3 regions of the Ruegeria sp. YTSC004 genome follow, and region 1 is predicted to be linked to each of the others. Evidence: riboswitches for the same ligand, from Rfam matches in the RefSeq annotation. Region 1 holds a riboswitch; each other region holds the start of a gene.
What was found. Region 1 has a riboswitch for cobalamin ahead of AC2FFP_RS15445 (hypothetical protein). Riboswitches for the same ligand answer to the same signal wherever they lie in the genome.

Region 1 (8,038 bases):
GATATGATCACAGTGACCTGCAAGCAGGGCTATATAGAAGAGGTCCGACTGTGCCTGTCGCGCGACCTTGAACCCGTTCCCTGTGGTCGTGACGTGATCCGCGATTGTACGGCCAAAGACGCGCGTTTCGATCCGATTCGTTAGAGTTTCCTGTTCTGGCACTCTCGCGCATATTCCAGCGCTTTGGCCGTACCTTTCAGATCAATCGCCATCACCGTCTCACCCGCAGGGTTGTAAACCGTCATGGTCTTGTTCTGGGCAATTGCGTTGACGAAGCTGCGGTCGGTGAAAAACACAGTCGCGCCAGGCACGTCACGCTGATTGAAGCCGATGGCCGTGGCGTCATAGCTTTTGCCGTCCAGATCGAACCGGATCGGATAACTCTCGCCCTGTTTGATATCGCCCCACGCCTTGTTGTAGACGGCGAAATACCCGCGATTATCCAGCGCATCATAGCCCAACCGCACGACCGAGAGGTCTTGGTAGATCGTTTGAATCAGACAGCCGTTTCCGAGCGCTGGGTCCATCATAATGTTCCAGCCCTCGACAAAGCCTTTGTCGATCAGTTCCTGCGAAAACGCGGCGGTGGCTGTAAAGGCGGCAAGCGCGAGGGCAAATAGGCGTTTCATAACAGTTTCCAATATCAAATGGATAAGGTCGCAGCCATAGTACACGCCGCGTGCAAGAGGCAAAGGCCATTCTTGATTAATGCGGCCGCGAACAAAGACCTATGTGCACAGCGGAACCCGGCTATGCCTCACAGGGCAAACGCTTGAAACTCGGCTGTGGCACAATAGTTTTCGCCCCATAAAATTAAGGAGCGTGCCATGCCGCAACATCCAAGAACATTTTCTCACATCGGATTGTCCGTCCCAAACGTTGACGAGGCTGTAAAGTTCTACTCTGAAGTCCTTGGTTTTTACGTAATCATGCCACCAACGGACGTGGTAGAGGATGACACGGATATCGGTGTCATGTGCACTGATGTGTTTGGTCCGGAATGGAAAAAACTGCGTATTGCGCATCTCGCGACCGCTGATCGCGTTGGTTTTGAACTTTTCGAGTTTCACGGGAACTATGTGCCTGAAAACAATATCGACTTTCGCCAGAACGGTACGTTTCATTTTTGCGTCCAGGACCCGGATGTCGAAGGCTTGGTAGAAAAAATCGTGGCGGCTGGCGGCAAACAACGGATGCCGATCCGATACTATTATCCCGGTGAGAAACCCTATCGCATGGTCTACGTCGAAGACCCATTTGGTATCGTCTTCGAGATATACAGCCATTCCTATGAATTGACGTATTCGTCGGGTGCTTACACCTGACAATCGGAACAGACCTTGGTGTGCAACCGGAAGAGGCGAATCCTTTCCGGTTGTCGCCGTATCGCAAGACTCAGAGTTCTTTTCGTGCCCTCAGCGCCGCCGTAATCGTCCCGTCGTCCAGATAATCAAGCTCGCCCCCAATCGGAACACCCTGCGCCAGTGAGGTCAGGCGGACCTGTCCCTCCAACTGATCCGCGATGTAGTGGGCGGTGGTCTGGCCATCGACAGTGGCATTTAGGGCCAGAATGACCTCAGAAATCCCTTCGGCCATCACCCGATCCTTGAGTCGGGGAATGCGCAGTTCGTCCGGTCCGACCCCATCCAGAGCCGACAATGTGCCGCCCAAAACGTGATAGCGACCCTTGAAAACTGCAGCGCGTTCCATCGCCCAGAGATCAGCCACATCTTCGACCACGCACAACTCTCCGGTCGCGCGATCCTCGCTATCGCAGATGTCGCAGATATCGGTGGTGCCCACGTTGCCGCAATTCAGGCATTCGCGGGCGGTGGCAGCCACCTGCTGCATTACGTCCGACAGGGGCGTCAGCAGCAGGGCGCGCTTTCGGATCAGGTGCAGCACTGCGCGGCGGGCCGAGCGGGGCCCGAGGCCGGGCAGTTTGGCCATCAGGTCGATCAGATTGTCGATATCGCTGTTCGAACTCACGGCGTGCGCTCCTGCAAAAGGGCCGGACAGGGGTGCCCGGCCTTTGGGTCGTCAGGAGTGTCTATCAGAACGGCAGCTTGATGTCTGCGGGCAGACCCATGCTTTCGGTCAGCCTTGCCATCTCGGCCTGAGAGCGCTCGGCCGCTTTGGTTTGCGCGTCCTTGATAGCGGCCAGAATCAGATCTTCGACAACTTCCTTATCGTCGCCGTTGAAGATCGACGGATCGATGTCCAAACCCTTCAGCTCGCCTTTTGCGGTGGCGGTGGCCTTCACCAGCCCCGCACCGGATTCGCCCACAACCATCATGTTGTTCAGCTCTTCCTGCATATCCGTCATCTTGGTCTGCAAATCCTGTGCGGATTTCATCATCTTGGCCATATCGCCCAGACCGCCGAGTCCTTTGAGCATTTACTGTCTCCTAAATTGTGATCGCCTTAGGCGAACATATACAGCGTAAAGTGTCATCGACGCACATAGCGCAATTGTCAGCCCTATGAACAGGCTGGAATGACCGATGCACCCGATGTCTGCCGCCGATCTACGCGAGTCATCCATCAAGTCGTCGACAAAAATGTGAGCCGCCCAAATCGCCCAAGCGAAGGACGTCGCCAATGCGGTCCATAGGTTTCCGCGCCAGATTGCTATAGCAGACAACACCAGCAAGACCATGGATACCGGATGCAAGGTGAGAGCGACTGCTTCGACCAATTCGCTAACCGGTTCGCCATCCCAGCCAGGGTTAAATGCTTCGCATGCTTCGTAGTAGACCGCATCGATGTGTGCAAAGTGCAGCTGTTAATCCTCCTCGAACGGGTCCCATTCGTCTTCGACCTCAGGCAGGGCTTCGGTTTCTACCTTGGCGGCGCGTTCTTCCGGGGTTTCGATCCGTTTGATGCGCGCTTTGGGAAACTGCATCAGAACGGCTTGAACCAATGGGTGTTGTTCGGCCTGCGCTTTCAACGCCAGATCAGCCGCGTCTCGAACCTCGGCGATTGTTGCTGCGTCCCCGTCGGCCACGATTGAGACAGCCCATCGGTTTCCGGTCCAGCGTTGCAAGGCTGAACCAAGCCTTTGCGCCAGATCGGTCGGCGCTTTGTCCGTTGGCGTGAACTCGATCCGTCCCGGGGAATACGAGACGAGACGCACACCGTTTTCGACCTCAACCAACAGTTTTACGTCCCGGTTGGTGCGGATCAACTCGACCACGTGTTCGAAGGTTGGATAGCGTGCCAGCGCGGTCTGGATGTCCTGAGCAAGCGCTGCGGTGGGTGCCCCTGCCGGCCCGCGCTGGGCCGAGAGATGCGTAGAGGAAGTCGCCTGCGTAGGTGCATGAGTTGGCACAGCCACACCACCGCCAGGTCCCCCGTTCGGTGGGGGTGGAGGCGCATCCTGTAGTCGTTTGATAAGTTCTTCGGGGCTTGGCAAATCGGCCACATGAGTCAGACGAATGATTGCCATTTCGGCGGCCATCATCGCGTTGGGTGCTGCAGAGACCTCCTCCAGCGCTTTCAGCAACATCTGCCACATCCGCGTCAACACCCGCATCGGCAGCGCCTCGGCCATCTGTTGACCGCGCGCACGTTCATCCGGTGAGACGGTGGGGTCATCGGCGGCATCGGGCGTGATTTTGACCACGGAAACCCAATGGGTGATCTCGGCCAGATCGCGCAGCACGGCCAGCGGGTCGGCCCCTTCGGCATACTGGCCGCTCAACTCAGTCAATGCCCCAGCCGCATCGCCACGCAGGATCATGTCCATCAGATCCAGCACGCGCCCGCGATCTGCAAGGCCCAACATTGCCCGAACCTGATCGGCGCTGGTTTCCCCTGCACCATGTGAGATCGCCTGATCCAACAGCGAGGTCGCATCGCGGGCAGAGCCTTCGGCCGCACGTGTGATCAAAGCAAGCGCGTCTTCGGCGATCTGTGCGTTTTCCGCCGCGGCGATCTTGTTGAGCAGACCGATCATATCTTCGGGTTCGATCCGCCGCAGGTCAAACCGCTGGCAGCGCGACAGCACTGTCACCGGGACCTTGCGGATTTCGGTCGTCGCAAAGATGAACTTCACATGCTCAGGCGGTTCCTCGAGCGTTTTGAGCAGCGCATTGAAGGCGCTGGTCGACAGCATGTGAACTTCGTCGATGATGTAAATCTTATAACGCGCACTGGCGGCACGATATCGGACACTGTCGATAATCTCGCGAATGTCGTTCACACCGGTCCGGCTGGCGGCGTCCATCTCCATCACGTCGACATGGCGTCCTTCCATGATGGCCACACAATGTTCGCACTGGCCGCAAGGTTCGGTCGTTGGCTTGCCTTCGCCATCGGGGCCGATGCAGTTCATACCTTTGGCGATAATCCGGGCAGTGGTGGTTTTGCCGGTGCCGCGAATACCGGTCATGATAAAGGCCTGCGCGATCCGATCCGCTTCGAACGCGTTTTTCAGCGTGCGTACCATTGCGTCCTGTCCAACCAGATCAGCAAAGGTTTCGGGGCGGTACTTGCGGGCAAGAACCTGATAGGCGGGGCTGGGCGTTTCGGTCATGTCTGCTCTGTCAGATTCGTGTCAGAAATGCAGCGTAGAGACCCGGGCCGCCCACGTCCACAGCAGGCTTTGTGGAATTTCGGTTTGGACAGCGTCTGTAAGCGGGATAAACCAGCTGTCAAAATTTGGTGGGCCGGTGGCAGTAGGAGCATTAGCTTTGGCAAAATTTGCGATCTACGCGCTGCCTGTTGGCTCAGGCATCTTGGCGCTGTCCCCCTTGCCGGGCGGCGGCGGTGGGTATGTCGACGATCTGAGGGTGATACAGGACTGGAACCCTGATCTGGTGATTTCAATGACCACCGAGGCCGAGATGCGGCAGGTCGGCGCAGGCGGTTTTGGTCGAGACGTTCAAAGCAGGTCCGCGACCTGGGTGCATCTTCCGGTCGAGGATTTTGGCACACCGCCCCTGCCAATCGAAACTCTTTGGCCCCAAGCCAGCGCAGCCGCCCGGCAGGTTCTGTCCGACGGTGGACGCGTGCTGGTGCATTGCCGGGGCGGTTGTGGGCGGTCGGGGATGGTCGCGCTGAGGCTCATGGTGGAAAGCGGCGAAGATCCAAACCACGCGCTAAACCGGCTGCGCTTGGCCCGACCATGCGCGGTGGAAACGGATGAGCAGATGGCTTGGGCCATGAAACCGGCCCAGAGCGATCAGTGAACTAGGATCAGGCCGTGGCTTGTTGAACAACCTGATGCGATGGACGCGGTGCAAGGGCCGATGCCTGAAGCATGGCGCAAGGCAAGGCCGCCAAAACACCAGCAGGCAGAGTGGAAAAGTCAGGGCCGAACATCATATCGGCGTATTCGTCCAGCGTGTCGGCTGAGTCGCCTGTGTTTGCCCCGCAATAGACCCTGATCCGGGCCGGGCTGGCGCGAAACCGTGCGGTGCAACCCTCATCGCAATGGGTCAGTTCGCTGGAGCCGTCCACCTCAAATTCGCTGGTCGTCATTGGTCGTGCTGTTGCCATCGCCTCGGCCAATGACCGAGCCATTTGGGCCAATGCGGGGCAGGTTTTCCCCGTTTTCTGGCACAGGGTGGCGGTGAATTCGTGGGTCGTTGTCTTCCAGATCATAATGCGCCCTCCGCGCGGTGAGCGGGGGACGTGGAACAGGGAACTCAGCGTACTGAAGGCCTGCCCGGACACCCCGCCCGAGTTTCGGTTTTTACTTTGATGGCAGGTCTCCTGACTTGCGGGTCATTGCTTTGCCGACCTTCCCAGCCTTTCGGCCAGTGGTATTTCGGCATTGCTTACCGCTTACAGTTGCGGGGGCAGTCGCGGCCTTGGTCCGTTCCGGCTTTGCCGGGCTGGACCGCACCGAGTTCCCTTTTCATCCCGCCCCAATATAAGGACGAGAACCATCACCTCATCGCTAGCGGTTGTAGGTGGCTTGAGTCAAGCGGGCTGTTTTCCATCGTTCAAGTGGACGCTTGGTCACTTTGAAAATCTGTTGACTCTAGTCGCGCAAAAGCGCCGATATGCCATATGTGAACCGAATAGTTCAGATGCTTGCGAGGGCACCATGTTGGACAACACTCCGGTCGTTTTGACCGAAGACTTCACGTTTTCTGCCGGAGAGGCCGAACTGTCGGCACGGCTGTATATGCCTGCCTCGGCACCTGATGTGGCGGTTGTAGTCCATGCAGCCACAGGCGTACCGCGCGACTATTACCAGCATTTTGCGCGGTGGTTGGTGGAAGAACAGGGTATGGCCTGTCTGACCTATGACTATCGCGATTTTGGCCACTCTCTACACGGGCGCCTGCGCGATTCGCAGGCCACGATGGCTGACTGGGCGTTGATCGACATGCCCGCTGCTCGCGCTGAAATGCGACGCAGATTTCCCGCCGCCCAGCAGTGGAGCATTGGCCATTCGGTGGGTGGAATGCTGGGGCCAATTCAGCCCGATATTGAGCAGATCGACCGGATGATCTGTGTCTGTTCAGGTTTGGTGACGGTATCCGACCACCCCTGGCCGTATCGCGCACTGGCGACAATGTTCTGGTATGCCCACCCGCCATTGCTGGTTAAGGCATTGGGATACCTGCCGGGCAAGGCACTTGGGTTCGGCTCGGACCTTCCGGCACGTGTCTACTGGCAGTGGCGTAAATGGTGCACCGCTGCGCTGAGCTACGTGCCGGATATCGGCAAAAGCCTTCCAGACGCCCGTTGGTCCGCGTCGGAAACACCTGTTGATCTGTTCACAATGGACGATGATCAGGTGGTGCCCCCGAACGCGGTTTGGCGCCTGGCCGATCTTTACGGTCCCAAAGCCCGCCGGCATCAGTTGTCGCCGAAAGACTTTGGATTGGCCGAGGTCGGTCACATCGGCGCATTTGCGCGCCGAAATGCAAACATATGGCCCCGGTTGATCGCCTGAGTCGGTATTTACAGATTTTTGCGGGATTTCTTGTCCTGCATCACCGATCGTACCATCTTACCAAAGGCCTTGTCGCGCGCACGAGACTGCGCCACGGTTTCCGAGTTCCTTTCATCCTCGCGCCGCAGTTTTCGCCAACGCTCTAGCCGCTCTGTGTCAAGGGATCCGGTGGAAATCGCATCCTGCACAGCGCATCCCGGCTCGGCCTGATGCTGACAATCGGAAAAGCGGCAGGTTTGGGCCAATTCCAGAATGTCGGAAAAGACCTCATCGACGCCATCTTGTGCATCCAGCAACCGCAAAGCCCGCATGCCGGGTGTATCGACCAGCCAGCCTCCGTTCCGCATCGGATGCAACGCGCGGGCAGTTGTCGTGTGCCGCCCGCGCGCGTCGTCCTCGCGAATACCGGACGTTGCCTCATCCAGACCAGTCATGGCGTTGACCAATGTTGTCTTGCCGACACCGGATGAGCCGACCATTGCGGCAGTCTGCCCGGTGGAGCACCAGGACAGAACTTGCTGCACGTCCAGGGCATCCAAAGCATTGATAGCCAGCACGGTCAAAAACGGAGCCAGCGACTCGGCTGCTTTGGAGAAATTATCAGGATCGGCGCAGGTATCGGCCTTGGTTAGAACGATCACCGGATAGCACCCGGCCTGGTGTGCCAAAGCCAAATACCGTTCCAGTCGGGCCAGATTGAAGTCAGCATTGCAGGAACTGACGATGAACAGCACATCCACATTAGCAGCAATCAACTGAGCCTGGGCCCCGGTTCCGGCGGCGCGGCGTTTCAAAAGGCTGCGGCGTTCCAGCAGCTGTTGAACGCGGTTATGATCATCCGCCAATACCCAGTCGCCGACGGCGAAGTCGCCCGTCGGCTGGGCCAGGGTGAGCAGAGGTGTTTCACCGTTGATGTTTGCACCGATCAGACGATCACGGTGAACGGCTGTGATGCGAAAGGGAACGCACGAAGGATTGGCCGCATGTTGGGCGGCAAAGTGTGAGGACCATCCCAGGTCCGAAAGTGTAAAAGACATTGTTCTGCCTGTGTTCAGGTACAGCAATCCGTCTGGATGGCGGTCGCGCATCCAGCGGTAATGTGTTCAGGCAGGTGTGAGGGTCGGC
Region 2 (8,038 bases), on a different contig from region 1:
CGACTGAAGCCGACGACATCGAGAGACACAATTGCAGCAAGACGACGTTGACTCATGGTTACTTCCCGCAAGTTGGCTCGAAAACACTACCACGTTCATAGACTGTTAGAACCGGCAACATGCCTAATAACTGTAAACGTGCAGTGGAATGATCGGTAACTAAGATCTCGAATTGACCAAAGACCGTGGAAGCGATCATTAAAAAGGTATGCCTATCCGTTTTCTCAGGGAACGGCGGGTTTTCCGCATACCGGTCGTTTGCTGCAACTTGCTTGAATGTCCACTGTGCGAACAAAGTGTGAATTCGCTGCGCCCGCCCCAACGGCAGCAATCCGCACATTGCGTCTGCAGCGAAAAGCAGCACGGTTAGAAGTCTGTCAATCACTGCAAGTGGTCGGCTGTTCCGAAAGTTCAATGACGACACGCAATGGTTATCCAACCAGACAGGTTAACCTTTATTCCGCCTGCGCCGTCCTGCCAGAACACCTGATTCAAGGATGATGCTGGAGACAAGGTGTTCGCGCCGATAGGCCATAATATGCACGCCTGAGACGCCCACAATCTCGCGCAGTTGCTGGATCAGCTCGATGCATATTTTCTTGCCCTCATCCGAAGGGTTTTGCGCCACCTCCAACCGGTCGATGATGGCATCGGGGATGTGAATGCCCGGCACGTTGCTGCGCATCCACCGCGCCGCCTTGGCCGAGGCGAGAGGGCCGACCCCGGCGATGACAAACACGCGCTTGTCCATGCCGGCATCACGCACCCGCTCCATGAATGCCTCAAAGAGGGGAATGTCAAAAATATAGTTGGTCTGGATGAAATCGGCCCCGGCCTCGACCTTTTTGGTCAGGCGGTCCGCACGCCACTCATAAGGTGGGATGCACGGGTTTTCTGCCGCCCCGAGGAACAGCTGCGGTGGGCTGGACAGTTTTCGTCCCGACAGAAACACACCTTCGTCGCGCATTGTGCGCAGGGTGCGCAGCAGGTTGAGGCTATCAAAATCGAACACCGGTTTCGCGCCGGGCTGATCGCCCACGCCCACGCCATCGCCCGTCAAGCAAAGCACGTTACTGACACCCAGCGCGGCTGCCCCCAAAACATCGCCCTGAATGGCGATGCGGTTCCGGTCGCGGCAGGAAATCTGGTAAACCGGAGAATAGCCCGCGCGGGTCAGCAGAGCGCAAATGCCGATGGAGGACATATGGCAATTGGCCCCCGATGCGTCGGTGGCATTGATCGCATCCGCGACCTCTCCCAAGGGCTGGGCCGCATCAAAAACATCCGCCGCATTGGCGCTGTCGGGCGGGTTCAATTCAGCCGTCACGGCAAAGCGGCCCGAGCGCAAAACACGCTCAAGCCGACTGTGAGAGACATGACCCTCAGGCGGCTTGGCATAGGGCAGCAGGGTGTTTTCGATGGGTGAGGTATCGCTCATGTGCCGCGCCCCGAGGTCGTGGCCTTGGGTGGCTCGTCTGCCAGAGGAGCCGAGCTTGGTTCCTGCAATCGTGCCTCTGGAAAGGCGTCAGCAAGGGCCATGCGGGCCGCATCCCGTTTTTCCCGGTTCAGTGTCGCCATTTCGCGGCTTACGCGCAACCACGAGGAAGAGCCTTGCAGACTACGATCGACAGGTGGCAAAACCTCCCTGATCTTCGCGGCCCCGTCTTTCATGTGGCTGGCCCCGTCCCAGCCCAGCGCCCAAACGCACTTCATTTCAGGCTTCACCTCGCAATACCCTCCCTGCCGCACCCCGCCACAGGGGCCATTGCGCAGCTGTTTGGGGCAGTTCATCGGACAGGACATGCCGGTTGAGGACAACACGCATTGGCCGCACATTTTGCAATCGAAAAGAAGTGTCTTCACTCCCTTCTCGATAAGGGCAATCGGGCGCTCGACACGGTTGTAGCCAATTTTTGCGATAAGGGGGTCCAGCGCCACCATGACCTGCTCGACACGCTTGTAGATCCATTCAAATGTGCGTGCGTGGCGAGTGGCAAAAAGTCGGACACGGTACATAGATTAGTTCCTTGTGGAGGCTTGACCTTAGCACGGGTCGACGACTTTCTATACGTAATATAGCGCTTGCATATCACTGCCGCCCAATCCCACCCGACGTAAAGCACACTGACCCGGTAACTGACATTGGTTCCGAGTGCAGCATTCGTTACTAAGGGCTCAACGCAGTCACCTGACGGATTTACTCAGATGACCGATTAGCGGATTTGAGCGGACGTTCACCCCCGAAAACTCGGGGTTTCAAACAGGAACAACCGCTCTCACTAAAAACGGTCGCTCTCCTAGATCGTGGCTACGACCGGCTTGCGGACAGAGCTGCAACCGTTTGAAGATTAGTTTTTTGATGTGTCGGCAAAGAAGCCACAACCGTACAATAATCCAAAATGGGGTCCAACTAACGCCAAATCCCTGTGGTGAACTGCACAATGCAGAGGTCAACTCTGCCTTCTCCCTGTTGGACTGGCCGGCGCGTTTGCGCCGGCTTTTTTTCAATCACGTGCCCCCTTTTTGGTATTGCTAGTGCATTAGTCGCGTATCAGGAAGAGATCTTCTCAGGCTGAAATCGGTCATTTGCTGCGCCATCAAGCGAGACTTCCAAACCGATGACCGGGCCGGGCTCGAAGCGGTCATCTGACTGTTTCTGTCGGATGTCCGTTTGCCAGCGCGAAGCGGACGATAGTGCATAAGTGCAACAGTCTCGACACATATCACGCGACTAAGAAGAACCTGAGCAAGAATGTGAATTGCGCCTATGCGGTACTGTAGAGCAGAGACTGCAAACATCGTTGGTATCCTGCTCCCGCAACCAAACTTTAAGGTCGGATATCAAATACTTAGCCTCGCATAACGCGAGGCTTTTTGCGTTAGGTCCAAACTGACTGGAAGCATTGTGGAAGCAACAGGATACAGTTGTGAGTGTGGGTATACCTCCGAAACGGATTTGAAACGCGAATTGTCCAGAATTTTTCTCAGTGCATGGCTGTCCTTGAACCGCTCAAACCCAAAGCGGGATGTAGGCATAAGGTAACGAATGCGTCCCAACGCGTCTGTAAATGCGACTCCGATGATGTCGTGCATGTCCTGCCAATTTCACATCTCGAAGCGGTTGCGGAGTCGCTTAGAGCCCAATCGCATCTCAAATCGCCAGATTTGACTTGCTACCCGGTCGGTCAGGTCAAGGGGCGGTTTTGCTGGTGACGTTTAGGGCCACAGAGCCAAATTCGAGGACGCAATGCCCTGCCGCTGGGTTGTTTGGCGATGTTTGGGAGAAGAATGTGGGGGCTTTTGCCCCCTAAGTGCCTCCAGCGGGGCAGCATTTGTTTTGGGGCCGGGCCGCCGTCGTGACGGAAGTACTGTTACATCCGGCGCGCATTTCCCTGATCTAAACTTCGGATGACCGCAAACGCCGGGGTAATCGGATCGAGACTATTGTCGGGAAGGCTGAGGAAATGGCACCACCCGGCAACTCGATTTGGAAGAAGGCCATCGCTCTCATTTTAGACTTTAAAGCCGCACATATCTGTTTCTTTTGATCAGGACAGAACATGCGAAGACCCAGCGTTAGAAAAAGATCTCAAACGCTGGATGGTCTTTCATCAATAAAGCAAAGAATTGGGCTCCGGCTTGGGTAATATGCACTCGGTCCGCAGAAATAATGTCTCCATTTTGATCGAAAACATGGATCTGATTCCCATTTGTGGTCGCGTAGCTGATGATATCGACATACAAACCAGCCGGTATGACCGACGCATTCTGCCTGTTTGCCTCAACTATTTCTTCGAATACCTTCGTCGTATAGTTTGGCCGACCATATCTGGGCAGTAAGGTGAATGCATTGAGATTGTAACCAAAGTGTTTGGGGCCGACGAAGACGATATTGTGTTGCGCGGCAAGCCCGTTTTCAAGAAAGAGTTTGCAAGCGCCAGAAAGGTTGACGATTGGCAAGAAAGTCGCGTCAGCATTTTGTATCAAAGATTTTGTGTCATCGTCCCAAAGCCTGGGCTCGCAAACATTGAGCGCGTCGCGATAAATTAGATTTGCATCCTTCATTATGCCCATCTCAATGAGAATATTCGCAAAATCACGGGCCTGACTGTTTCCGACAATCAAAACGTTGATGCCGCTGTTCGTATCAAACTTATCTGCGTCGTATTGGCTGATGCGGTGATTATACCAAATGTGCATCCCCGCTGCGACCTCTCGATCCGTGTCGAAAACGCGTGTAGGGAAGCCTTGGCCGAGATACAGCGAAAGCCCAACAGCACACAGCGTTGCGGTCACTGCGGTGCACGAAACAACAAGGCGTGAAAGAGAGATCGCGTTTTTGTTGCGAAACGGTTGTTCGACAAAACGCCAGGTCAGATAGGACAAAAGGAATGCAAATGGTATCAAGCTGGCAAGAAAATACGGGCTGGGTTCCTCAAAGCTCGCAATGCGCGCAAATGCGAAAATTGGTTGGTGCCAGAGATACAGGCTGTAGCTGATCAGGCCAATGCCAACCAGAATTCTGATGCTCAGCAGTTTGGCGACAAAAGTGCCTTCCTTTGCATAGAGGAGAACGAGCAAAGACCCGACGACCGGAACGGCTGTCAGGTATGACGGGTGTTGCATGGTCCCGTCAAAGATCACCATAGATGCAATCACCGCTATAAGGCCAAGTAGCGAAAGACTGTTGCTCGCTCTAACCTTGCGCTTATTTTCCCAACATGCCCCCAATGCACCGAATCCGAGTTCCCAGGCGCGTGTATGCAGAAGATAAAATGTGCTCTCCGGGTGGGTTTGAACCAACAGTACGCTCGCCAGGAAACTGGACCCGATGATAGCCCAAACCAGCAGATCCGTTCTGTGTTTAAGTACCGGGTACAGGGCCATAAGCAAAAGCGGAAAAACTATGTAAAACTGTTCTTCAACTGCCAGGCTCCATGTGTGAACCAGAGGTTTGAACTCGGACGCGAGGTCCCAGTATCCACTTGTTAGCGTGAGAAGAACATTATTCAGAGAGAACATCGTGGCCACGACACTCTGGCCGAAGTTTTCCAGTGGATCGGGCAGCATGGTAAACCAAGCGATAGGAATACACACCAGTACGACGACACTCAGGGCAGGCAAGATCCGTCGGTCCCGACGCTCGTAGAACTTCAAAAGAAAGAAGCTATTTTTTCCAAGATCATCAAGGATAATAGAGGTTATTAGATATCCGCTGATAACGAAGAAAACGTCTACGCCAAAAAAAACCTCCACTGAACAGGCTTATGCCGGAATGAAAAAGAACCACTGGTAAAACTGCAATGCTGCGAAGGCCATCAATTTCTTTCCGTTACAGCATTTAATCAAAACCCACTCTTGTATTTTGTGCTCGGGCCTGTGAGCTTTCGAAGCGTATCTGTCGTCAAGAGTGTGTCGAGGAACTTTGAGCCGCCGCAGCCAATCGAACAAAGTATTGGCAGGTTTATGCGTTCCGGTCGTTGCAAGACCCAGGCTGAAAACTTCTGAGTGAGCCCCGCGAAGTCACTGCCATTGCTAGCACCCTTATCGTAGAATTTTTTTGGCCGATTGGAGCCTGGTACAAATTGCCATCACCGATTGGTTCGCGCTCTTGTCGAATCAAATCAATTCGTATTTGGTCCACGTGATGGTTCCCGACTGTATTCTGCGGTCAGGGATAAAAGGGAATACGGTGCGGTTCTGTGAAAAGACCAATTCCGTGACTGCCCCCGCAACTGTAGGCGGCGAGCGACCCGAGATCGTCCACTGGGCAATAGCCTGGGAAGGATCGGGACAGCTTTGACCCGCAAGTCAGGAGACCTGCCATCCGAAATTTATGAACCTGGGCGGGGTGTCCCAGAGGGAGATGACAATGTTTCAAGCGGTCCGTACCGTGCACGAACTTGCGCTCGCTTTGCCCCTGTCCGAACACAGGAGGCGTTGCCGTTGTCATTGCAAAAAGCTGACACCCAAAGGGGTAAGTGCTTGACGGAATTCAGTGTTCCGGTGCTGGTCGCGGGGGCTCTGGCGCTGTCGGCGATCTTGTGGCTCGCGATTTACGCGGTGATTTGATGTCGGCCGTTTTACAAATCCGCGATCTGACGTTGGGCTACCGCGACCTGACATTGTTTCACCGCCTCTCCATGGATATCGCGGCTGGGACAACCCTGGCCGTTCTTGGTGCGAACGGGTCGGGCAAGAGCACTTTTGTAAAGATGCTGCTGGGCTTGATGGATCCGCTTTCGGGCAGTTTGACTTGGCCGCAGGGCCGTCCTGGTGACATCGGTTACCTGGCGCAGATGACCGAATTCGACCGCCGATTTCCCATCCGTGTGAGGGATCTTGCCGCGATGGGGGCCTGGCGCGGCTTTGGTTATCGTACCGGGCTGGACGCCGCGGCGCGTGACCGGATGGCCGCCGCGCTGGATGAGGCCGGGGTACTGGATATCGCTGACCGGCCTCTGCATATGCTATCGGGCGGGCAACTGCAGCGCGCGCTGTTCGCGCGAGTTATCATGCAGGACGCGCCGCTGATCCTGCTGGATGAACCGTTTGCCGCCGTCGACCAAAGTACTGAGGCGCATCTGCTGTCGATTATACGCCGATGGCGCGATGAGGGGCGCGCGGTGGTTTTGGTGGTGCACGATCTTTCCTCGGTACTGGACTATTGCAGCCACGCGCTGCTTTTGGGCGGGCAAGAGGCGACCCATGGACCGGTGAATGACGTTCTGACACCAGACCGGCTGGTTGCGCAAGGATACCTCTCGGAAAGTCAGGCGTCCTGGATGTTCCGTGGCACCCATTCAACAGCGGAGCACGCCAATGTATGACCTGATCGTCGAAATGTGGAGCTTTGCCTTCATGCGTCGCGCTTTTGTGGCAACCACGGTTTTGTCGGCTTCGGTCGCGCCGGTTGGGGCATTTCTTGTTCTGCGTCGCCTATCGCTGGCTGGTGAGGCCATGGCCCATGCGATTACGCCAGGCATCGTCATCGGCTTTGTCACGGCGGGCTTGTCAGTCATGTCACTGCTGGTCGGAGGGCTTATCGCGGGTGTTGGCGTCGCCATTTTGACCGCCTTTCTCGCACGCCGGACGATCCTGCGCAGCGATGCCAGCCTTGCCTCGCTGTATCTGATCGCACTGGCGGTGGGTATCTTTATTCTGTCTGCAGCAGGGTCCGCAGTCCCACTAAAAAGCTTCCTGTTCGGATCAATCCTTGGGATCGACGACGCGTCGATGATCCTTGTCGGAGGGGTGGCGACGGTAACATTGTTGGCATTCGCCGTTCTGCTTCGTCCGCTGATTGTCAGCACCTGTGATCCGGTTTTCTTCGAAACTCAAACGCGCCGGCCGTGGCTGGTTGATCAGGGTTTTATGCTGCTGCTGGTTCTGAACCTGCTGGCGGCATTCAAAACGCTGGGCACGTTGATGGCCGTTGGCTTGATGATCCTGCCTGCGACCGCTGCGCGCTATTGGGCCAGTACGATCACCGGGCAACTGGTCCTGGGCTTTGTATTTGCCTTGTCCAGCTGCTGGATCGGCCTGACCCTGTCCTACCTGTTCCCGGACACGCCATCCGGCCCGGCGATCGTTTTGGTTGCCGGTGGGTTCTTTCTGTTCTCCGCCATTTTCGGTCCCCTTGGTTTTGGCAGACGGATGCGCAAACCGTCTGTTTCCAAAGACATCCCCATTGCCCAAATTCAACAAGAAGAGAGAGCACAATGACTCTTGTAAAGTCACTCTACACCGGCATCGCCTCTGTGTCGTTTGCTTTGGCTGCATTGCCGACCGTTGCGGCAGAAGGCAACGTCAAGATCGTCGCCAGCTTTTCGATCCTCGGCGACATGGTCGAAGAGGTCGTCGGCGATCTGGCCACGGTTACGACAATCGTGGGCCCGGACGCGGATGCGCATGTGTATCAGCCTTCGGTTGCAGACGCGAAGGCCGTTGCCCAGGCGGATATCATCTTTGTCAACGGTCTGGGCTTTGAGACATGGTCCGATACCCTGATCGCTGAATCGGGCACTGACGCAACCGT
Region 3 (8,038 bases), on a different contig from region 1:
CCAGCGCATGCCACGGGCCTCGTGATACATCTCGAACGGAGCAAGGTCGTGCGCATGGCCACGTCCGAAATCGGCATATTCTTCGAACAGACCTTTCTGAACGTAGAATCCGAAATGCTCGGCGTCGTCGTTGTGGAACCCTTCCGCCGTTTCCGACAGCGGGAACTGGTCGACCTTACCGTTGGCATACAGCACGTCATACATGGTCTTGCCGCGATGCTCGGGCATCTTGGCTAGCAGTTCTTCGCCCCAGACCTCTTCGATGGTAAAGCGTTTCGCGAATTCCATCAGCTGCCACAGGTCCGACTTGGCCTCACCCGGTGCCTGCACCTGCTGGCGCCAGAATTGCGTACGGCGCTCGGCGTTTCCATAGGCGCCTTCTTTCTCAACCCACATGGCCGTGGGAAGGATCAAGTCGGCCGAAACTGCGGTGACAGTTGGGTAAGGATCCGAGACTGTGATGAAGTTTTCCGGGTTACGGTAACCAGGATAGCCTTCTTCGTTGATGTTGGGCGCGGCTTGCATGTTGTTGTTGCACTGGACCCAATAGGCATTCAGTTCGCCGTCCTTCAGTTTGCGGTGCTGCAACACGGCGTGGAAGCCGGGCTTGGGAGGAATAGTGCCCTCGGGGATGTTCCAGGCGGTTTCGCAGATTTCGCGGTGCTTATCATTCGTAACAACCATGTCCGCCGGCAGACGGTGGGCAAAGGTCCCCACCTCACGCGCCGTGCCACAGGCCGACGGTTGACCCGTCAGCGAGAAGGGAGAGTTGCCGGGTTCGGAAATCTTGCCCACCAGCAAGTGCACGTTATACATCAGCGAATTCACCCAGGACCCACGGGTGTGCTGGTTGAAGCCCATGGTCCACAAGCTCATCACTTTACGGTTGGGGTCAGCGTATTGCTGGGCCAGTTTTTCCAGCTTGTCTGCGGGGACACCCGACAGTTCAGAGGTGTATTCCAGCGTGTAGGGCGCGACGGCTTCGGCGTATTCTTCGAAGCTGATCGGTTCCATTTTGCCCGAGTTCGGATTTTCGGCTTCTTGCTGCAGCGCGTTGCTGTCGCGCAAGCCATAGCCGATATCGGTGGCGGTTTTGGTGATGTTAACGTGTTTCTTCACGAAGTCTTCGTTTACCGCGCCATTTTGAATGATGTAGTTGGCGATGTAGTTCAGGATCGCCAAATCGGTTTGCGGTTCAAAAACAATGCCGTTGTCCGCCAGTTCGAACGAGCGGTGTTCAAAAGTGGACAGCACATGCACCTCACATCCCGGCTTGGTCAGGCGCGTGTCTGTCAGGCGCGACCACAGGATCGGGTGCATCTCAGCCATGTTCGAGCCCCACAGCACGAAGGTGTCCGCGTGCTCAAAGTCGTCATAACACCCCATCGGCTCATCAATGCCGAAGGTTCGCATAAAACCTACGACGGCCGAGGCCATGCAGTGCCGGGCGTTGGGGTCGATGTTGTTGGACCGGAACCCGGCTTTCATAAGTTTGGAAGCCGCATAGCCTTCCCAAACCGTCCATTGACCGGATCCGAACATGCCAACGCTGGTTGGGCCTTTCTTGGCCAGCGCTTCTTTCCATTTTGCGGCCATAACATCGAAGGCTTCGTCCCAGCTGACTGGTTCGAACTCGCCGTTTTTGTCGTATTCGCCGTTGGTCTTGCGCAGCAAAGGCGTGGTCAGTCGATCCTTGCCGTACATAATCTTGGACAGGAAATAGCCTTTGATACAGTTTAATCCTCGGTTCACGGGCGCGTCGGGGTCGCCTTGCGTCGCAACGACGCGACCTTCTTTGGTGCCAACCAGAACAGAGCAGCCTGTACCACAGAACCGACAGGCCGCCTTGTCCCAGCGGATGTCCGGCGCTCCGGCCTGGGCATTGGCTTGACCGACCGCCAGCGGAATACCAGCGGCAGACGCCGTTGCTGCGGCCGCTGAGGCCTTGAGAAAAGTCCGACGGGATTCAGAATGTGTCATTGCGTGGGCCTCCGGCTGGGGGTTGGGCTTGGAGCATCGGGCTGCGGATGGGCGTCCGCGGGATCCTCGAAATGGTGATAAGTCAGTGTCAGTGAGATGACGCCCGGGATCTGGTGCAGATCCATGATGATCTCGGACGCAAGGCGTGATGGCGTGTCTTCGACGACGACAACAAATCGGCCATCTTCCGTTTCAGCGTGAATTTCGACACCCGGCGTGCCCTTCATCACGCGCGCTGCTGCGCTCGTGTGATCAGGTGCGACATGGGCGAGACAACCGCAGATGTTCATTGAGTAGCTTCCATTTGTGGTTGAGGTTGGCGTTCCAGCGCAATGGCATCGGCGGGACATAAACTTGGGCAAATCCCGCAGCCGTTGCATGTATCAAGGTCAAGCACCGGCTCTGCGCGGCCGCCGGTCATCAGTTTGAAACGGATCGCGCTTTGTTCGCAATTGTCCTGACAGATGCGGCAACTGATGCCGTTCATAGATAGGCAGGTGTCCGCTGTCAGCGCGGCGCGCCATGGCCAATCTGGCAAACGGTCAATCGATATCGCTTCGGTTGGACAAATACGGGCGCAGTCACCGCAGAAGGTGCAGGGATTGTCAGTGGGCTGGAAGCGGGGATATCCATCTGTCCCGATGACGATCGCATCTTCGGGGCAAGTATCTGCGCAATCACCACATTTGCTGCATGTTTCAACAAAGCACAGCTCAACCGAGCCCGGAGGTCTGGCGATATTGCCGTCCTCTGGTCTAATTTTGGCGCTTAGAAACGCGCGTCGGCTGGTCAATTGTTGCATTGCATGCGACCTGGCTACACTCGATTCCTGTAATCGAGTGTATCGCATACCGTGATCTGTGGGGTTCTTTTTTGATTTAGGTCATTTTGCCCGATTATTATTAGTCATTTGGGAAACTTAAACTTTTGCACCTATGCGACCTTTGGCGATCAGCGCCGAGGTCGAGCGGTTCGGATCAACAGAAGAAAGACAAAAACCGATCCCAGCGATGTCGTGACAATACCAACAGGCAGCTCTTGCGGGGCAAGCAACAGACGGCTCAGTATATCCGAACCTGTAAGCAACGCTGCCCCAACAATGGCGGCGGTAGGCACAAGCTGGCTGTGCAATGGCCCTGCGATACCGCGCGCGATGTGGGGAACCATCAAGCCGACAAAACCGATCACACCCGCAACGGACACAAACACAGCAGTCGCAAGAGCGGCCACGAAGAACATCCGGAACCGCAAGCCTTGAACGGGCACACCTAGGGTGGCGGCCGTCAAATCACCAGTCAGCAGCGCATCAAGCCAGCGGCTGCGGTACATCGCATAGGCGAGGATCAATGCTAAACCTGCGCAGACCAGAGGGAATGTCTCCCACCGGGCAAGACCCAAACCCCCAAGCATCCAAAAGATAACAGAATGGGCCGCACGGCTGTCGCCCGCGAAAATCAGATAATTGGTAATAGCTGAAAACAAAAACGAAACTGCAAGCCCCGCGAGGATCAGTTTTTCGGGCGCGCTTGTGCGCAGCCCATGAACCAAAGCCAGCACAATGCCTGACGCGACAAGCCCTCCAAAAAACGCGGCCAGTGGCAGGGTCCAAAAGCCCAGCACATCTCCGGTTACTGTAATGACAAAGACTGCTCCCGCCGCAGCGCCAGAGGACAGGCCGAACAGAAACGGGTCCGCCAGATCGTTGCGTGTGGTGGTTTGCAGGACAACGCCGACGATGCCCAGCCCGGCACCGATCACGGCGGCAAACAGCGCGCGTGGTAAGCGCAGGTCAAACACGATGCGGTGGAGCGGAGACATTTCCCCTTCCACCATCCCCGTGCCCAATAAGACACCCGCCAGTGCGTCAGAGGCCGGAATGGATGTGGTCCCGTAGACCGTTGAGGTTAGCAAAAGGGCGGCCAATACAGCCGCCCCCAGCAAGAGTGTAAGGCCAAGTCGGCCCATATCAGTTCAGGCCCGGGTGCATGGCTTTGGCCATTTTCGAAATTGCTTCGATATTTGCCGGTCCGGGTGTCAGTTCCTCGTAGCGCAGACCAATCCAGCGTTCGTTCTTGACCGCGTCCGTCTGAGACATCACGGGATGGTCCTTTAGGAACTTGAAGGTATCTGCGGCGCCATTTCCAGTTTGATAATCAAGTAAAACCAGGAATTCCGGGTTCGAAGCGGCGACAGCCTCCCACGAGGAACGTCCCCAGCTGGTGTCCATGTCATGGGTGACGTTCTCGCCGCCAGCGGCAGCAATCATCGCGTCGGGAATGGCAAACTTGCCAGCCGTAAACGGGGCATCGGCGGGGCCGTCCAGCAGGAAAACGCGGGGTTTCGGCAGGTCGGCTGTCTGTGTTTCAATTGCGGACAGTTCCTCTTTCCAGCCGGAAACCAGCTCTTCTGCCTTGTCTTCAACGCGCATGACTTTGCCCAAGCGAAGGACGTCCGTGAACAGCAAGTCCATGCTGGCTTCGGGGCGATCCTTATCCAGATGTACGCAGCTTTCCGTCAGGATCATCGTTTTGATGCCAAACGGCGCAAGCGTGTCGGGGGTCACGTCACCGCCCGGCTTCATGCCATAGTACCAGCCCGCAAAGAAAAGGTCGGGTTCGACAGCGACCAGATTTTCTACTGTTGGATACTTGGGCGCAAGTTCCGGGATGTCGCCGCGCAGGGTTTCAAACTCGGGGCTGGTTTTGTACCAGCCGGTGATGCCCGTCAGGCCCACGATCTTGTCCTGCAAACCCAGTGCAAAAGCCATGTCGGTCATGTTCATGTCGTGCACGACCAGCCGCTCGGGCTGAGTTTCAAACACCATCGGCTCGCCACAATTGTCGACAGTGATCTCGTGCGCTGTTACGGCACTTGCAAGGCCGCTGATCAGTGCTGCGCACCAGAGAGTTTTGTTCATGTTGTTTTTCCTAGTTTGAGGTAGTGGTTCTTCGGATATCCAGTGCCGGGATCATGCGGCCTTCGTGCTGAAAGCTAAGAAAATCGACACCAAACGTTTCACGGACCCTTTCGGGTGTCAGCACTTCGTGCACCGGGCCGAAACCGGTCAGGCGCGTGGATTTCATCAACGCGACATGGGTCGCGAATTCGGGGATCATGACCAGATCATGGACGATCATGACGACCGTAATGCCCAGCTCGGCCACCAACGACAGCATGCGTCCCTTGGCGTCCGGGTCCAGATGGTTCGTCGGCTCATCCAAAAACAGCAGTGAGGGGTTCTGCGCCAGCGCCCTTGCGATATGAGCACGCTGGCGTTCCCCGCCAGATAGCACGGCCATCCGTTTGTCTGCGAGGGCGACGAGTCCGGTCAGTTTCAGGATGCGGTCCAATTCCAAGGCGTGCTCAGCGGCAGATCGGTCGGCACGGATCGGGATTTGCCCGAGGGCCACGTAGTCGCGCAGAAACAAACGCCCGTCCGGCGATTCCTGCTGACTGACTACGGCGATCATTCGGGCGCGGTCCATCGCCGAAAGCTGCCGAAGACTGCGCCCCTTTACCAAAACGTCCCCCAGCACAATCTCTTCACCGCCGCACAAAAGATTCAGCAACGTTGTCTTGCCCGCACCGTTTGGGCCCGCAATTGCCAGGGTTGCCCCTTCATTCAGTTCGAAATTGACGTTTTGCAGCAGTACGTCGCCGTTCAGGGCGTAATACTCCAGCCCGCGCGCCTCAAGGAAAGCTCCGCAGGTCATGCGCTTGTCTCCAGCTTTAGCCGTGGCAGGCGCGCCAGGATCTTATCAAGAAGGGCAGGCGGGCGCTGCGATGCGTTGGTCCAACCGTCACCGCTGCGATGGTATTGACGTGCAAATTCGGCCAAAGCATCCAAGTCCTCAGCCGATTGGATGTCACCGAAAAGGTACTGCGCTTTGTCGAATGCCTGAAACCCGACGGTTGTGGGCCGACCGCAACCGGCCATGCAGGAAACGCTGCGGATGCCAAAACTGGATGGAAGCTTGCTTGCAAGCGCAGCGCGCAATGAATCCGCCCGGTCAGAGCCCTCGCAGGTCTCGCAAATCAGAAGGAAATGATCAGGACTGATCGACATGGCCCACTCCGCCTGTTGCCAAGCGCGGACAGAAGGTGCCAATCATGTCATCACGTCTTAGACGTGTCATAAAGCCTCCTTCCAGGACGCCCCGCCCCGGGTTGGTTGAACATCGGATGGTAGGTCTCCTGACTTGCGGGTCGTGGCTTGGCCATCCTTCCCGACCCATTTGGGGTCAGTGGGTATTTGGCGTCGCTCACCGCTTACAGTTGCGGGGGCAGTCACGGACTTGGCGCTTGTTGGCAACCTCACCGTATTCCCTTTTCATCCCTTGGCGAACCACAGGGAACCATCGCGGTGATGCTTGCCCGAGTTCCGATTTTGGGTCAAGCGATAATACTCAGCGCCCCACGCACAGAGGTCATTTGTCATTTGCCAACGATCTGACTACGCTGCATCGCAGAAATGTAGGGGCAAAGGTGGATATGTTCTGGTTCCGGGGGGGGCGAACATCCAATGTTTGAAACGACGAACGCACATTCAAAAACAAAGCCAGGCAAGATGAAAATTCAAGAAAACAGAACCTATTCTCAACTGAAGGTAGGCGACAAGGCGCAGGTCACCCGATTGTGCACCGTGGACGACTTGTACGCGTTTGCCTCCGCTTCGGGCGACCACAACCCGCTGAACCTGGCAGCCTATGACGGTGATGGAGATGGGCGCCCCGAGGCTGTCGCGCCCGCTTTGTGGCCTGCTGGTCTGGTGGCCGCAGTCATTGGGAACATCTTGCCGGGGGCCGGTACGCAAACACGTCGGGCGGATCTGAGTTTTCATGCTTCGGTTTTGGCGGGCGAAGAACTGACTGCCTTTGTGGCTGTTACAGAAAAGCGTGAAGACGGCGACCTGACCTGTTCCGCCGAAGTGCGCCGGGTCGGGGATAACGCATTGATCCTAAGCGGCACCGTACAGGTCACGCCACCGTCGCGGCATTTGACCTTCGACTCGGTCGAGGTACCGGGACTGATCGTTCAGCGTCACCGGCACTTCGACGCTTTGTTGGAAAAGGCACGTCCTCTGGACCCGATGGCCACAGCGATCGTCGCCCCGGAAGAGCCGAATTCGCTAGGCGGGGCATTGCTCGCGTTGGAAAACGGCATCATTACTCCGATTTTGGTGGGCGACCCGGACAAAATCACCGCCGCTGCCGCCCAGCTTGGGGCCGATTTGTCCGGAGTGGAAATCATTGAAGCGCGAGACCACGAAGTGGCCGCCCAACGCGCGGTCGGACTGGTCGTTGAAGGTAAGGCCCGGATGCTGATGAAAGGTCACTTGCACACAGATGTCCTTCTACGCGCCGTTCTTCGCCGCGAAAACGGCCTGAGGACCGGGCGACGCTTGTCGCATGTGTTCGTCATGGACGTGCCGGGCATGTCCCGGCCCATCATGGTTACTGATGCGGCGGTGAATATTGCACCGGATCTCGAAACCAAGGCCGATATTGTTCAGAACGCCATCCATCTTGCGCATTCTATTGGCATCGAGATGCCCAAGGTTGGCGTCTTGTCGGCGGTTGAGACCATCAACCCGCATTTACCGTCGTCTGTCGATGCGGCGCTGTTGTCGAAAATGGCCGAGCGTGGACAAATCACCGGCGGGCTGGTCGATGGCCCTCTGGCAATGGACAATGCGGTTGATCTGAACGCCGCGCGGACAAAAGGCATCACCTCACCGGTCGCGGGGGTCGCAGACATTCTGGTTGTTCCGAATATCGAAGCCGGCAACATGGTAGCCAAGCAGCTGACATATATCTCTCATGCCGAGGCTGCCGGCGTCGTGATAGGTGCTGCGGCACCGATTATCCTGACATCTCGGGCAGATGACGATGCTTCGCGGCTGGCGTCTTGTGCTGTCGCGGCGCTGCATGCAATTGCGAATGAAGGCAAAATCCATGGCTGAACATGTTTTGGCACTGAATGCCGGGTCGTCCTCGTTGAAATTCGCGTTGTACGAACTGGTCGAGGATCGACGCCCCAGTATGCGCTGGCGCGGTCA

Region 2: it holds a riboswitch for cobalamin, as region 1 does, so the genes downstream of both, AC2FFP_RS22085 (metal ABC transporter ATP-binding protein) here and AC2FFP_RS15445 (hypothetical protein) in region 1, are expected to answer to the same signal.
Region 3: it holds a riboswitch for cobalamin, as region 1 does, so the genes downstream of both, AC2FFP_RS12705 (DUF1636 family protein) here and AC2FFP_RS15445 (hypothetical protein) in region 1, are expected to answer to the same signal.

Annotation. Positions count from the first base shown of each region.
Region 1 covers NZ_JBXWMJ010000008.1:141,699-149,736, forward strand. The annotation lists gene AC2FFP_RS15410 (ribonuclease T2 family protein) at 1-144, shown strand, start outside; gene AC2FFP_RS15415 (hypothetical protein) at 141-629, opposite strand; gene AC2FFP_RS15420 (lactoylglutathione lyase family protein) at 828-1,325, shown strand; gene recR (recombination mediator RecR) at 1,396-1,989, opposite strand; gene AC2FFP_RS15430 (YbaB/EbfC family nucleoid-associated protein) at 2,054-2,398, opposite strand; gene AC2FFP_RS15435 (DNA polymerase III subunit gamma/tau) at 2,786-4,537, opposite strand; gene AC2FFP_RS15440 (protein-tyrosine phosphatase family protein) at 4,695-5,192, shown strand; gene AC2FFP_RS15445 (hypothetical protein) at 5,200-5,607, opposite strand; cobalamin riboswitch at 5,692-5,911, opposite strand; gene AC2FFP_RS15450 (alpha/beta hydrolase family protein) at 6,056-6,913, shown strand; gene rsgA (ribosome small subunit-dependent GTPase A) at 6,922-7,950, opposite strand.
Region 2 covers NZ_JBXWMJ010000021.1:10,453-18,490, reverse strand. The annotation lists gene AC2FFP_RS22110 (alpha/beta fold hydrolase) at 1-56, opposite strand, end outside; gene AC2FFP_RS22105 (hypothetical protein) at 59-385, opposite strand; gene AC2FFP_RS22100 (methylenetetrahydrofolate reductase) at 449-1,438, opposite strand; gene AC2FFP_RS22095 (methylenetetrahydrofolate reductase C-terminal domain-containing protein) at 1,435-2,016, opposite strand; gene AC2FFP_RS22090 (acyltransferase family protein) at 3,577-5,256, opposite strand; cobalamin riboswitch at 5,632-5,842, shown strand; gene AC2FFP_RS22085 (metal ABC transporter ATP-binding protein) at 5,982-6,830, shown strand; gene AC2FFP_RS22080 (metal ABC transporter permease) at 6,823-7,725, shown strand; gene AC2FFP_RS22075 (metal ABC transporter solute-binding protein, Zn/Mn family) at 7,722-8,038, shown strand, end outside.
Region 3 covers NZ_JBXWMJ010000006.1:149,466-157,503, forward strand. The annotation lists gene napA (nitrate reductase catalytic subunit NapA) at 1-1,980, opposite strand, end outside; gene AC2FFP_RS12675 (chaperone NapD) at 1,977-2,270, opposite strand; gene AC2FFP_RS12680 (4Fe-4S dicluster domain-containing protein) at 2,267-2,467, opposite strand; partial or broken gene AC2FFP_RS12685 (4Fe-4S dicluster domain-containing protein) at 2,528-2,830, opposite strand; gene AC2FFP_RS12690 (FecCD family ABC transporter permease) at 2,932-3,945, opposite strand; gene AC2FFP_RS12695 (ABC transporter substrate-binding protein) at 3,947-4,897, opposite strand; gene AC2FFP_RS12700 (ABC transporter ATP-binding protein) at 4,908-5,693, opposite strand; gene AC2FFP_RS12705 (DUF1636 family protein) at 5,690-6,046, opposite strand; cobalamin riboswitch at 6,148-6,353, opposite strand; gene AC2FFP_RS12710 (bifunctional enoyl-CoA hydratase/phosphate acetyltransferase) at 6,548-7,942, shown strand; gene AC2FFP_RS12715 (acetate/propionate family kinase) at 7,935-8,038, shown strand, end outside.